Regions from separate parts of the Metapseudomonas boanensis genome, predicted to be linked through region 1. Evidence: riboswitches for the same ligand, from Rfam matches in the RefSeq annotation. Region 1 holds a riboswitch; each other region holds the start of a gene.
What was found. Region 1 has a riboswitch for cobalamin ahead of btuB (TonB-dependent vitamin B12 receptor). Riboswitches for the same ligand answer to the same signal wherever they lie in the genome.
Positions count from the first base shown of each region.

Region 1 (3,268 bases):
ACGCCCTGAGAATTCCCATGACCAACCGCACACTGAACCTCGACGACGCCCTCTACGGCTACCTGCTCGACGTGTCGCTGCGGGAAACACCGTTGCTCGCTCGCCTTCGTGAGGAAACCGCCGGTATGCCTATGGCGCGTTGGCAGATCGCGCCGGAGCAGGGGCAGTTCATGGCCTTGCTGGTCAAGCTGACCGGTGCCCGGCGGTTGCTCGAAGTCGGCACCTTCACCGGCTACAGCGCCCTGTGCATGGCGGCTGAGCTGCCCGAAGGAGGGAGCATCCTCTGCTGCGACCTGCCGGGCGATTACAACGCCATTGCTCGCCGTTACTGGCAGGAGGCCGGGCTGGCTGACCGTGTCGACCTGCGCCTGGCGCCGGCCCTGGAAACGCTGGCGAACCTGGAGGAGGGTAGCTTCGACCTGGTCTTCATCGACGCCGACAAGGCCAACTACCCGGCCTATCTGGAGCAAGCCCTGCGGCTGGTACGGACGGGCGGCCTGATCCTCTTCGATAACGTGCTCTGGAGTGGTCGTGTGCTGGAGGCTGAACCGGACAGTGCTGACACGCGGGCGATTCAGGCCTTGAACCGTGCGTTGAAAGACGATGTGCGCGTCGACCTGTCGCTCGTTCCCATCGGTGATGGGCTGACCCTCTGCCGCAAACGCTGACTTCCCCTCTCCCGGCCACGGGGGAGGTGCCTGACGACCATGCCAGAACCCATACGCCTGCCACCACAACCGGATGCCTGCGAACTCTGCGGGCGCGCTGCAGCGTTGACTCGTCACCACCTGATTCCCAAGGCCCTGCACGACAAACCGTACGTGCAAAAGCGCTTCGACAAGGGCGAGCGCATCAGCGCGACGCTCTGGGTCTGCCGGCCCTGCCACAATCAGATCCACCGGCTGTTCAGCGAGAAGGAACTGGCCCTGACCTACAACAGCCGTGAAGCCCTGCTCGGTGATGCGCGCCTGCGCACCTTCGTCGAGTGGCTGGCGAGCAAGCCGGCAGGCTTCACACCAAGGCACTGAGCATGTGCTCGACGTTTGACGCTCGCCAGCCAACCCTCTAACCTTCGCAGCTTGCCTCAGGTGCCCTTTGTTCCTAAAGGGTGAAACAGGGAAGCCGGTCCATTCTTCGAAGAATCCGGCGCTGCCCCCGCAACGGTAGGCGAGTCAAGGTCCGCATCCACAGCCACTGTGCGCAGCATGGGAAGGCGCGGCCCGGGAGCCATGGTCCCACTCGCAAGCCCGGAGACCGGCCTGGTGCAAGCAGGGCATCGCGGAGTGCACTTCGCATGCAATACCCATAGATGTCGCGCGGGTGGCACGACGGAGATCCAGACCTTGATTCGCAAGCCTTCCTTCAGGCCGGCGGCCTTTGCGCTGCTTGGCAGTTCCTGTATTTCCCCTTTCCTGGCGGCTGAGCCGCTGACCCTCGACGAGCAGGTGATTACTGCCACTCGAAGTGAGCAGCCGGTGCGCGCCAGCCTGGCTCCGACCACCGTGATCGAGCGCGAAGAGATCGAGCGCACTCAGGCCCGTTCGGTGCCCGAACTGCTGAAAAAGGTCCCCGGCGTCTCGGTGAGCAACAACGGTGGCCCCGGCAAGAACACCACGGTTTTCTTGCGCGGCAGTGAGTCCGATCATGTGCTGGTGCTGATCGATGGAATCAAAGTGGGGTCCGTCAGCGCCGGCCTTACGGCCTTCCAGGACCTCCCGGTTGAACTGATCGAGCGCATCGAAGTGGTTCGTGGGCCGCGTTCCAGCCTGTACGGCTCCGAAGCCATCGGTGGTGTGATCCAGATCTTTACCCGCAAAGGCGACCAGCAGGGTCTCAAGCCCTGGTTCTCCGCTGGATACGGCACCCATGACAACCGCCAAGGCGGCGCTGGATTGTCGGGTGGCGATGGCAAGGGCTGGTTCAGTCTTGGCGTCAGCAGTCAGGACACCGACGGCATCAACTCCCGCCGCCAGGGAAGTGCCTACTACGAGACGGATGCCGACGGCTACCGCAACCATTCCGGCTCCCTGCGCGCCGGTTACCAGTTCGACAACGGCCTGGAGCTGGACGGCACCCTGATGCAGGCCCGTGGCCATAACGACTATGACGATATCGACACTTCCGGCTTCCTGCACCCTGCTGGCGGGCACAATGCCAACGCCGATAACCGCCAGGAACTGGCGGGTGGCCGAGCGCGCTTCAGCCCTCTAGAGCCCTGGAAAGTGACGCTCCAGGCCGGGCGTAGCGAGGACAAGGCAACGAGTTGGGTTGACGGCGCATTCGACGCACGTTTCGACTCCCAGCGCGACAGCGCTTCCTGGCTCAACGACCTGACTCTCGCTGAGGGTCATGTGCTGACCCTGGGCTATGACTGGCAGCAGGACAAGGTCAGCAGTTCGACGGTCTTCGACAAGGACGCCCGCATCAATGAGGGCTGGTTCGCCCAGTACATCGGCGACGCCGGTCGACAGGACTGGCAGCTCAGCCTGCGTCGTGACGACAACGAGCAATTCGGTAACCACGACACCGGCAGCGCCGCCTGGGGCTATGCACTCACCGATGAGCTGCGCTTCAGCCTGAGCTACGGCACGGCCTTCAAGGCGCCAAGCTTCAACGAGCTGTATTTCCCTGGCTACGGCAACCCGGGCCTCGACGCGGAAACCTCGGAGAGCTTCGAGGCGGGCCTCAGTGGCGTGCATGACTGGGGCCATTGGTCCGTCAATGCGTTCCGCACGAATGTGGATGATCTTATCGCCTTTGACTCGACCATCGGCGTGTGGGGCGGCCCGAACAACATCGGCAAGGCGCGCATTGATGGCCTGGAGTTGGTGTTGGGCAGCCAGTGGTTGGGTTGGGACTGGAATGCCAATGCCAGCTTCCTGGATGGCGAGAACCGTGGCGACGATGCCAATCGGGGCAACGAGTTGCCCCGGCGTGCGCGGCAAGTCTTTAACCTCGACGTTGATCGTCGGTTCGGCCAGATAGGGCTCGGCGCGACGGTTCATTCCGAAGGACGCCGTTATGACGACCTGGCCAACACCGAGCGTATGGCTGGCTACGCCACCCTGGACCTGCGCGGCGAGTACTGGTTGACCGAGGAGTGGCGCTTGCAGGCCAGCGTCACCAACCTGTTCGATGCGGACTACGAAACAGCCCTGGACTATAACGAGCCGGGGCAGGCGGTTTTCTTCAGCGTGCGCTACCAGGCGCTCTAATCCCGAAATCAAAAGGCGAAACCATGACTGAATCCGCTGAACGCGATGCCCGC
Region 1 covers NZ_CP113889.1:4,816,079-4,819,346, reverse strand. The annotation lists gene OXH74_RS22505 (C40 family peptidase) at 1-9, shown strand, start outside; gene OXH74_RS22500 (O-methyltransferase) at 18-668, shown strand; gene OXH74_RS22495 (hypothetical protein) at 708-1,028, shown strand; cobalamin riboswitch at 1,070-1,278, shown strand; gene btuB (TonB-dependent vitamin B12 receptor) at 1,344-3,215, shown strand; gene cobO (cob(I)yrinic acid a,c-diamide adenosyltransferase) at 3,239-3,268, shown strand, end outside.

Region 2 (3,268 bases), 2.4 Mb from region 1:
GGTGATGCCTTCGGCGACCATGCGCGCATCGCAGAGGATCGGTGCGCCGGCGGCGATAGCCGCCCGACCCGCAGCGCCAGCGCCCGGGGAGAACCGCAGGTCTTCCACCACATCGACCATGCCGCAGGCATGGATCACCCGCACCGCGAGCTTTTCCAGGTCGGAGGGGATGCCGGCCAGGTTGGCCTCGGCACGAATGATGGAAAAGGAGTTGCGATAGATCTCCTGACCATCGCGGATGTACTCAAGCATGGGTGGGGCTCCAGGTGTCAGGAGAGGAGGCCAGGCGCTCGGCAGCCTCCTGGATGGTCAGGTTGCGCGCCAGCAGGCGGCCGAAGCCGTTGTCACCGGTTTCGCGTTGATAAAGGTCGTAGCGGCCTGGGCCCACGGCCAGCAGGGTCAGCGGTGCCACATGAGCTGCGGCGCAGGAGCGAGGGCAGCCGCTGAGGTGCAGGCCGGGGAGGGGGCCGAGATGCGAGGCCAGCCAGAGGGCATCGCCCTTGGTGTCGGCCAGGCCTTTCGCACAGCCGGTCGAACCGGTGCAGGCGATCAGCCAGGCCTGGGGCGAGCGAGCGTCGATGGCCAGGCCGAGGTCTTCAAGTTGCTGCAGTACAAGGCCGATCGCTTGCTCGGGAATATTTGGCAGCAGTACGGATTGCCAGGGTGTCAGGCGCAAGCTGGCATCGCCCCGGGTTTCGGCCAGGTCGGCCAGTCTGGCGAGCTGCTCCGCTGTCAACCGGCCCACGGCAGGTACACCGCCGACCATTCTCAATCCGGCTTGGCGTTGTGGCTGCGTTCCGATGTGCAGGCCGGCCGGTGGGCTTGGGCGGCGCCAATGCCCGGCCGGCAGCAGGGGAAAGTCCAGGCGGGCCTGCAAGCGCATCAGCAAGTCGCCGGCAGGGTGCGCTTCGAGCAGGTGACGCATGCGCGTCTGCTCGGGCGTGGCGAGTTCGAGGAACAGGTCGAGCAGTGCTTCCACCAACTGCGGTGTCTGGCAGATGCGTACCGCCGCCAGAGCGTCCGGTTCGTCCGCACGTTGCGGCGGGCAGCCTGCCAGGCCGAAGGCAATCTGTGGCGTCGGGCCGCCGACCATCACCGACAGCCAGATGTCGTGCGGGTGCTCCAGCATGGCCAGTTGCTCACCGCCGTCCAGCAGCAGGGCGAACTTGGGCGACAAGGCGTGGAAGCGCGGCGAGTTCTGCAGTAGGGCGAGCAGGTCATCGGCCAGCGACGAGATATCCACAACGGCGGCAGGGTCGAGCCCGGCAGCGGGGCTGACCATCAGGTTGCGCACATCGTCAGCACCAGGGGTGCTGGGGCCGAGGTCAGCGGCGAGCAGTTGGTCGACCAGGGCCGCTTCGGCGCCAGGCCTTACCCCGCGTATTTGCAGGTTGGCCCGATTGGTCGTCTCGATCACCCCGCTGGCGTGGGCCGTCGCGGCTTCAGCCACAGCGTGGGCCTGGACAGATGTCAGCCGGCCACAGGGCAACTTGATGCGGCAGATGCCACCATCCTGTGCTGGGACAATGCGCGATAGCCCGGGACAGGCTGACGGGCGAGGGGACGTGCTGGTGCTGGGCAAGACGTGTTTCACAGGGTCACCGAGGTTGGCGTCGCGGTGACCCGGCTGCCCCTACCCGAGGGACAACTGCGGCATCGATACACCCCGCCCGATGCGTGCACTCACGACTGGATTCACTGGCAGGTCTCCTGGCTGGCAGGTCCTCGTCCATTGCGGCCTTCCCGGTTTCCCAGTGGCCTGATCAGGCGGCGTGAAAACTGCTGTGCTCCGTCGAGCGACGTTTTCACACAACCTGAGAATGCATGGACTCGCTGCTTACAGTTGCGGGGGCAGCCACGGTTCAGCCGTGTTCCCTCTTAGGCTGGAGCGCATCAAGTTCCGCTCCAGCAACCAATGAAGGGGGTATTATGCCCGCTTTGGCCAGGCGTATGAAAAGGCTCCTTGTCCAGACTGTCTGAAAACTGTTGCGCTCGGTTATGCCGTTTTGAAACCAGCCTCAAAATGTTTATTTACCACTCGTAAACTGCGTTTCTTGGCGGCTGCTCCGCTTCGCTGCGTTGCGTCTCGCCTAACCTTCGCCCGTGACGTTTTCGCACAGTCTGAGTCGGAAGCTGAACGGTGCTGGCCCTATTCATTACAGGAGCCCTACATGCAGCCCTGGCTGACAGTGATCGGAATCGGCGAAGACGGTTATGCCGGTCTCGGCAAGGCCGCGCGCCGTGCCTTGCTTGCCGCCGCAGAGGTGATCGGCGGGCCGCGCCAGCTCGATCTGCTGCCGCACTGCATCAGGGCCCTGCGCACGCCTTGGCCCAGCCCCTTCTCCTTGGGGCCGGTGCTGGCGAAACGCGGCACGCCGGTCTGCGTCCTCGCCAGCGGCGACCCCATGCTCTTCGGTGTGGGCGCCAGCCTGGCGCGCCAGCTGCCGGTCGATGAACTGCGCGTGCTGCCGGCGCCTTCTTCCTGTTCTCTTGCGGCGGCGCGTCTGGGTTGGCCGCTGCAGGATGTCAGTCTCCTCTCTGTCGTTGCCCGGCCGCTGGCCGCGTTGCATGCGCAGATCCACCCTGGCGCCCGCCTGCTGGTGCTGAGCAATGACGGTAGCAGTCCGGCAGCCATTGCCGCGTTGCTCGTGGAGCGGGGCTTCGGCCCTAGCCGGCTGACAGTGCTGGAACACCTCGGCGGTGAGCGCGAGCGGCGCATCGGCGGCATCGCTGCGGAGTGGTCATTGGTTGAGGCCGCCGCGCTGAACCTGGTGGCGGTGGAGTGCGTGGCCGGCGATAACGCCCGCCGCCTTCCGCTCACTACGGGTCTCGCGGACGACGCTTACCGCCACGACGGCCAGCTCACCAAGCGCGACGTGCGCGCCGTTACCCTGGCGCGGCTGGCACCGCAGCCAGGTGAGCTGCTCTGGGACGTGGGAGCCGGCTGCGGCTCCATCGGCATCGAGTGGATGCGCGCCCATCCCAGTTGTCGCGCCATCGCCATCGAGGCGAACGAGACGCGCCAAGCGCATATCCAGCACAATCGCGACGCCCTCGGCGTTCCGGGCTTGCAATTGGTGGCCGGCGAGGCACCGGCTGCGCTGGGCGGCCTGCCCGCGCCGGACGCCATCTTCATCGGCGGCGGCGTCACCGAGCCCGGCATGCTCGACACGTGTTGGGCGCAGCTCAAACCGGGTGGTCGCCTGGTGGCTAATGCCGTGACCCTGCAGAGTGAGGTGGTTCTGGTGGCTTTCCGCGAACGCCATGG
Region 2 covers NZ_CP113889.1:2,409,689-2,412,956, forward strand. The annotation lists gene OXH74_RS11090 (precorrin-8X methylmutase) at 1-252, opposite strand, end outside; gene cobG (precorrin-3B synthase) at 245-1,594, opposite strand; cobalamin riboswitch at 1,683-1,932, opposite strand; gene cbiE (precorrin-6y C5,15-methyltransferase (decarboxylating) subunit CbiE) at 2,172-3,268, shown strand, end outside.
Region 2: another riboswitch for cobalamin. It lies ahead of cobG (precorrin-3B synthase); the one in region 1 lies ahead of btuB (TonB-dependent vitamin B12 receptor).

Region 3 (3,268 bases), 2.4 Mb from region 1:
GACCGACACGTTGCACAGGCTGGCCAGCTCTGGGTCGGGGCGATCATCGCCGGGAACCAGGATGAGCTTTGCGCCACGCTCGGCCAGGGTCACCAGTTGTTCAATGCCGTAGCGCCAGTAACCGACGCCGCCATGCACCGAGATCAGGATCACCTTGGCGTGCTGCAGCACCTCGTCGACGTAGAGATCGACCGAGGCGTGGTTCTGCAGCTGCATCGGGTTGGCCAGGCGCAGGCTTGGATAGTCCGTCGGCAGTTCGCGGGCGGCTTCGGCCAGCAGCGCCAGATGCGAGTCGCCGCTGCAGAGGATCACCAGTTCGGCGGGCGTCTGCGCCAGATGGGCGATACCGTCGTCGGGGACGAAGCCGCCGGGTTGGGTGCGCAGGAGGTGCATGGCGGGACTCCAGATGGTGTAGGAGCGAGCTTGCTCGCGAAGGGTTTGCCGCGATTCGCGAGCAAGCTCGCCCCTACGATCCGATCAGCTCGGTAGGAGGGGTTGAGCGCAGTGATCAGGCGAGTGCGGTTCTCAATTCATTGGCAATCACCGCCTGGTCCAGCTCCTGTCCAATCACCACAAGCCTTGTGCCACGGGCTTCGCCATTCAGCCACTGGCGATCGAAGTGCTTGTCGAAGCGCTTGCCGACGCCCTGGATCAGCAGGCGCATGGGTTTGCCGGGGATGGCGGCGAAGCCCTTGATGCGCAGGATGTCATGGCGCTCCACGAGTTGGTTGAGAGCGTCGAGCAGGGGCCGTTCCTCGACCTCCGGGAGGTCGACGTGAAAGGAGTCGAACTCGTCATGGTCGTGGTCTTCGTGCCCTTCGTGGTCGTGGTGGGTTGGGCGGCTGTCGATGTGCAGTTCGGCCTCTGCATTCAGGCCCAGCAGCACGGAGAGCGGTAGCTTGCCGCTGCTGGCTTCAACGATCTTCACCGCTGGCGGCAGCTCTTCGGCAACTTCGGCGTGTACGGCAGCCAGGACTTCGGCTTCCAGCAGGTCCGCCTTGTTGAGGATCACCAGGTCGGCGCTCGCAAGCTGGTCTTCGAACAGTTCGTGCAGGGGCGACTCGTGGTCGAGGTTCGGGTCCTGCTTGCGCTGTTCATCCACTTGCTCGGGGTGTGCGGCGAAGGTGCCGGCGGCGACGGCGGGGCTGTCGACCACGGTGATCACCGCATCCACGGTGCAGGCGTTGCGGATTTCCGGCCACTGGAAGGCCTGTACCAGTGGCTTGGGCAGCGCCAGGCCCGAGGTTTCGATAAGAATCTGGTCGAGGTCGCCACGGCGTGCGACCAGTTCGCGCATCACCGGGAAGAACTCTTCCTGCACTGTGCAGCACAGGCAGCCGTTAGCCAGTTCGAAGACGCGGCCCATGGCCTCTTCTTCGCTGCAGCCGATGGAGCACTGTTTGAGGATTTCACCATCGATGCCCAGTTCGCCGAACTCGTTGACGATGACTGCAATGCGGCGGCCTTCGGCATTGTCGAGCATGTGGCGGAGCAGGGTGGTCTTTCCGGCACCGAGGAAGCCGGTGACGATGGTGACGGGGAGTTTGGCCAGGGTTTTCATGCGCGGCAGCCCTTTGCTGGGAGTCGATCGGATCGGCGGGCGTGCAGGACGAAGGCGCGGGTCGTCCCGGCCTGGATTCGCCACCGGATCACCCCGCCCGGTTGTCAGAAAGCGTTGCGAGGCAGGTCTCCTGGCTCACAGCCTGGCGCGGTGCGCCGTCTTTCCGCCTTCCCACCCAAGGGCAGTGGCTGTGGATAAGACTTCAGCTGTTCACAGTTGCGGGGGCAGCCGTGGCCTTGACCACGTTCCCTCTTAGCTCCGACGCATGATCGGAGAACCTCGAAAGGGCAGAAGGCTACGCAGCACGCCAACGGTGGTCAATCGCGGCAGTTGACGCCTTGTCGGACTCATGGTGTCCTAGCACGGTTTTTTCAGGTGCCCAGCGTCGTCGCGCGCGGGGTGAAACGGGAAGCCGGTGCGTCCATCTCGGACCAGTCCGGCGCTGCCCCCGCAACGGTAGGCGAACGTAGGGATCGGTAGGCCACTGTGTCGATAAGACATGGGAAGGCGATCCCGCTCTGCAACATGCAGGCGTCGCAAGCCCGGAGACCGGCCTGGAAGCTCAGAGTTTGGCAAACCCGCGGTGGGCGGGCGCAAGCCGGAAGCGTGGACACGCCTGTGTCCGCGGCCCTCGCGCATGCACCCTTCTGCCGATATCAGTCGTCATTGCAGAGGGAACTTCCATGTCCAGCAGCGCCTTGTCTCAATCCGCAGTCGCCTCGTCTTCACTGACCAAGCGCCTGGTCCTGGCCTTCAGCGCCGGGCTAATTGGCCTCTCGCTCGTCTACTTCGCCGGCTTCTCTCATCTCGAGGCCGTACACAACGCTGCTCACGACACCCGCCACAGTGCCGGCTTCCCCTGCCACTGAGGAGGTTTCGATGATCAAGCGTATTGCCCAGACCGCAGGTTTTGCCGGTCTGATCGCCGCCGTGGTGCTGACCCTGTTGCAGAGCCTGTGGGTCACCCCGTTGATTCTCCAGGCGGAAACCTACGAGACGGCCGAGCCCGCCGCCCAAGTGGAACACGTCCACGAACTTGAGGCTTCCGGCGCTGTCGGCGCACATAGCCATGAGCACGATGCCGAAGCCTGGGCGCCGGAAGACGGCTGGCAGCGCACGCTGTCTACCGGAGGTAGCAATCTGGTGGTCGCGGTCGGCTTTGCTCTGATGCTCGCTGGAGTGTTCAGCCTGCGCGGCCCGAGCCGAGCCTGGCAGGGCTTGCTCTGGGGGCTGGGCGGTTTCGCCACCTTCACGCTGGCGCCTTCCATTGGCTTACCGCCCGAACTGCCGGGAACTGCCGCCGCCGATCTGGCTCAGCGCCAGGTCTGGTGGATCGGCACCGCTGCCTCAACTGCCGTCGGGCTGGCGCTGATCGCCTTTGGCCGCCACTGGATCCTGCGTGTCGCAGGTCTGGCGCTGCTGCTGATTCCTCATGTAGTAGGTGCGCCCCAGCCCGAAGTGCACTCCAGCCTGGCGCCGCAAGCCCTGACGCATGAGTTCATCGCAGCCTCGCTGATCACCAACGCGCTGTTCTGGGTTGCCCTTGGTTGGGCGGCAGCCTGGCTCTACCAGCGGCACACTCAAGCGTGAGCTTGCGCAATTCCAACCCCGCAGGCGGTGTAGCCGTCTGCGGGGTTTTGTTTTTTTCGAGGGGGCGGCCATGAGGTTGGTGGCGGGCCTTGGCTGTCGGCGCGGCTGCTCGGCCGA
Region 3 covers NZ_CP113889.1:2,457,515-2,460,782, forward strand. The annotation lists gene cobN (cobaltochelatase subunit CobN) at 1-393, opposite strand, end outside; gene cobW (cobalamin biosynthesis protein CobW) at 509-1,561, opposite strand; cobalamin riboswitch at 1,664-1,858, opposite strand; cobalamin riboswitch at 1,918-2,134, shown strand; gene OXH74_RS11320 (CbtB-domain containing protein) at 2,245-2,430, shown strand; gene OXH74_RS11325 (CbtA family protein) at 2,441-3,151, shown strand; gene OXH74_RS11330 (cobalamin biosynthesis protein) at 3,222-3,268, shown strand, end outside.
Region 3: another riboswitch for cobalamin. It lies ahead of cobW (cobalamin biosynthesis protein CobW); the one in region 1 lies ahead of btuB (TonB-dependent vitamin B12 receptor).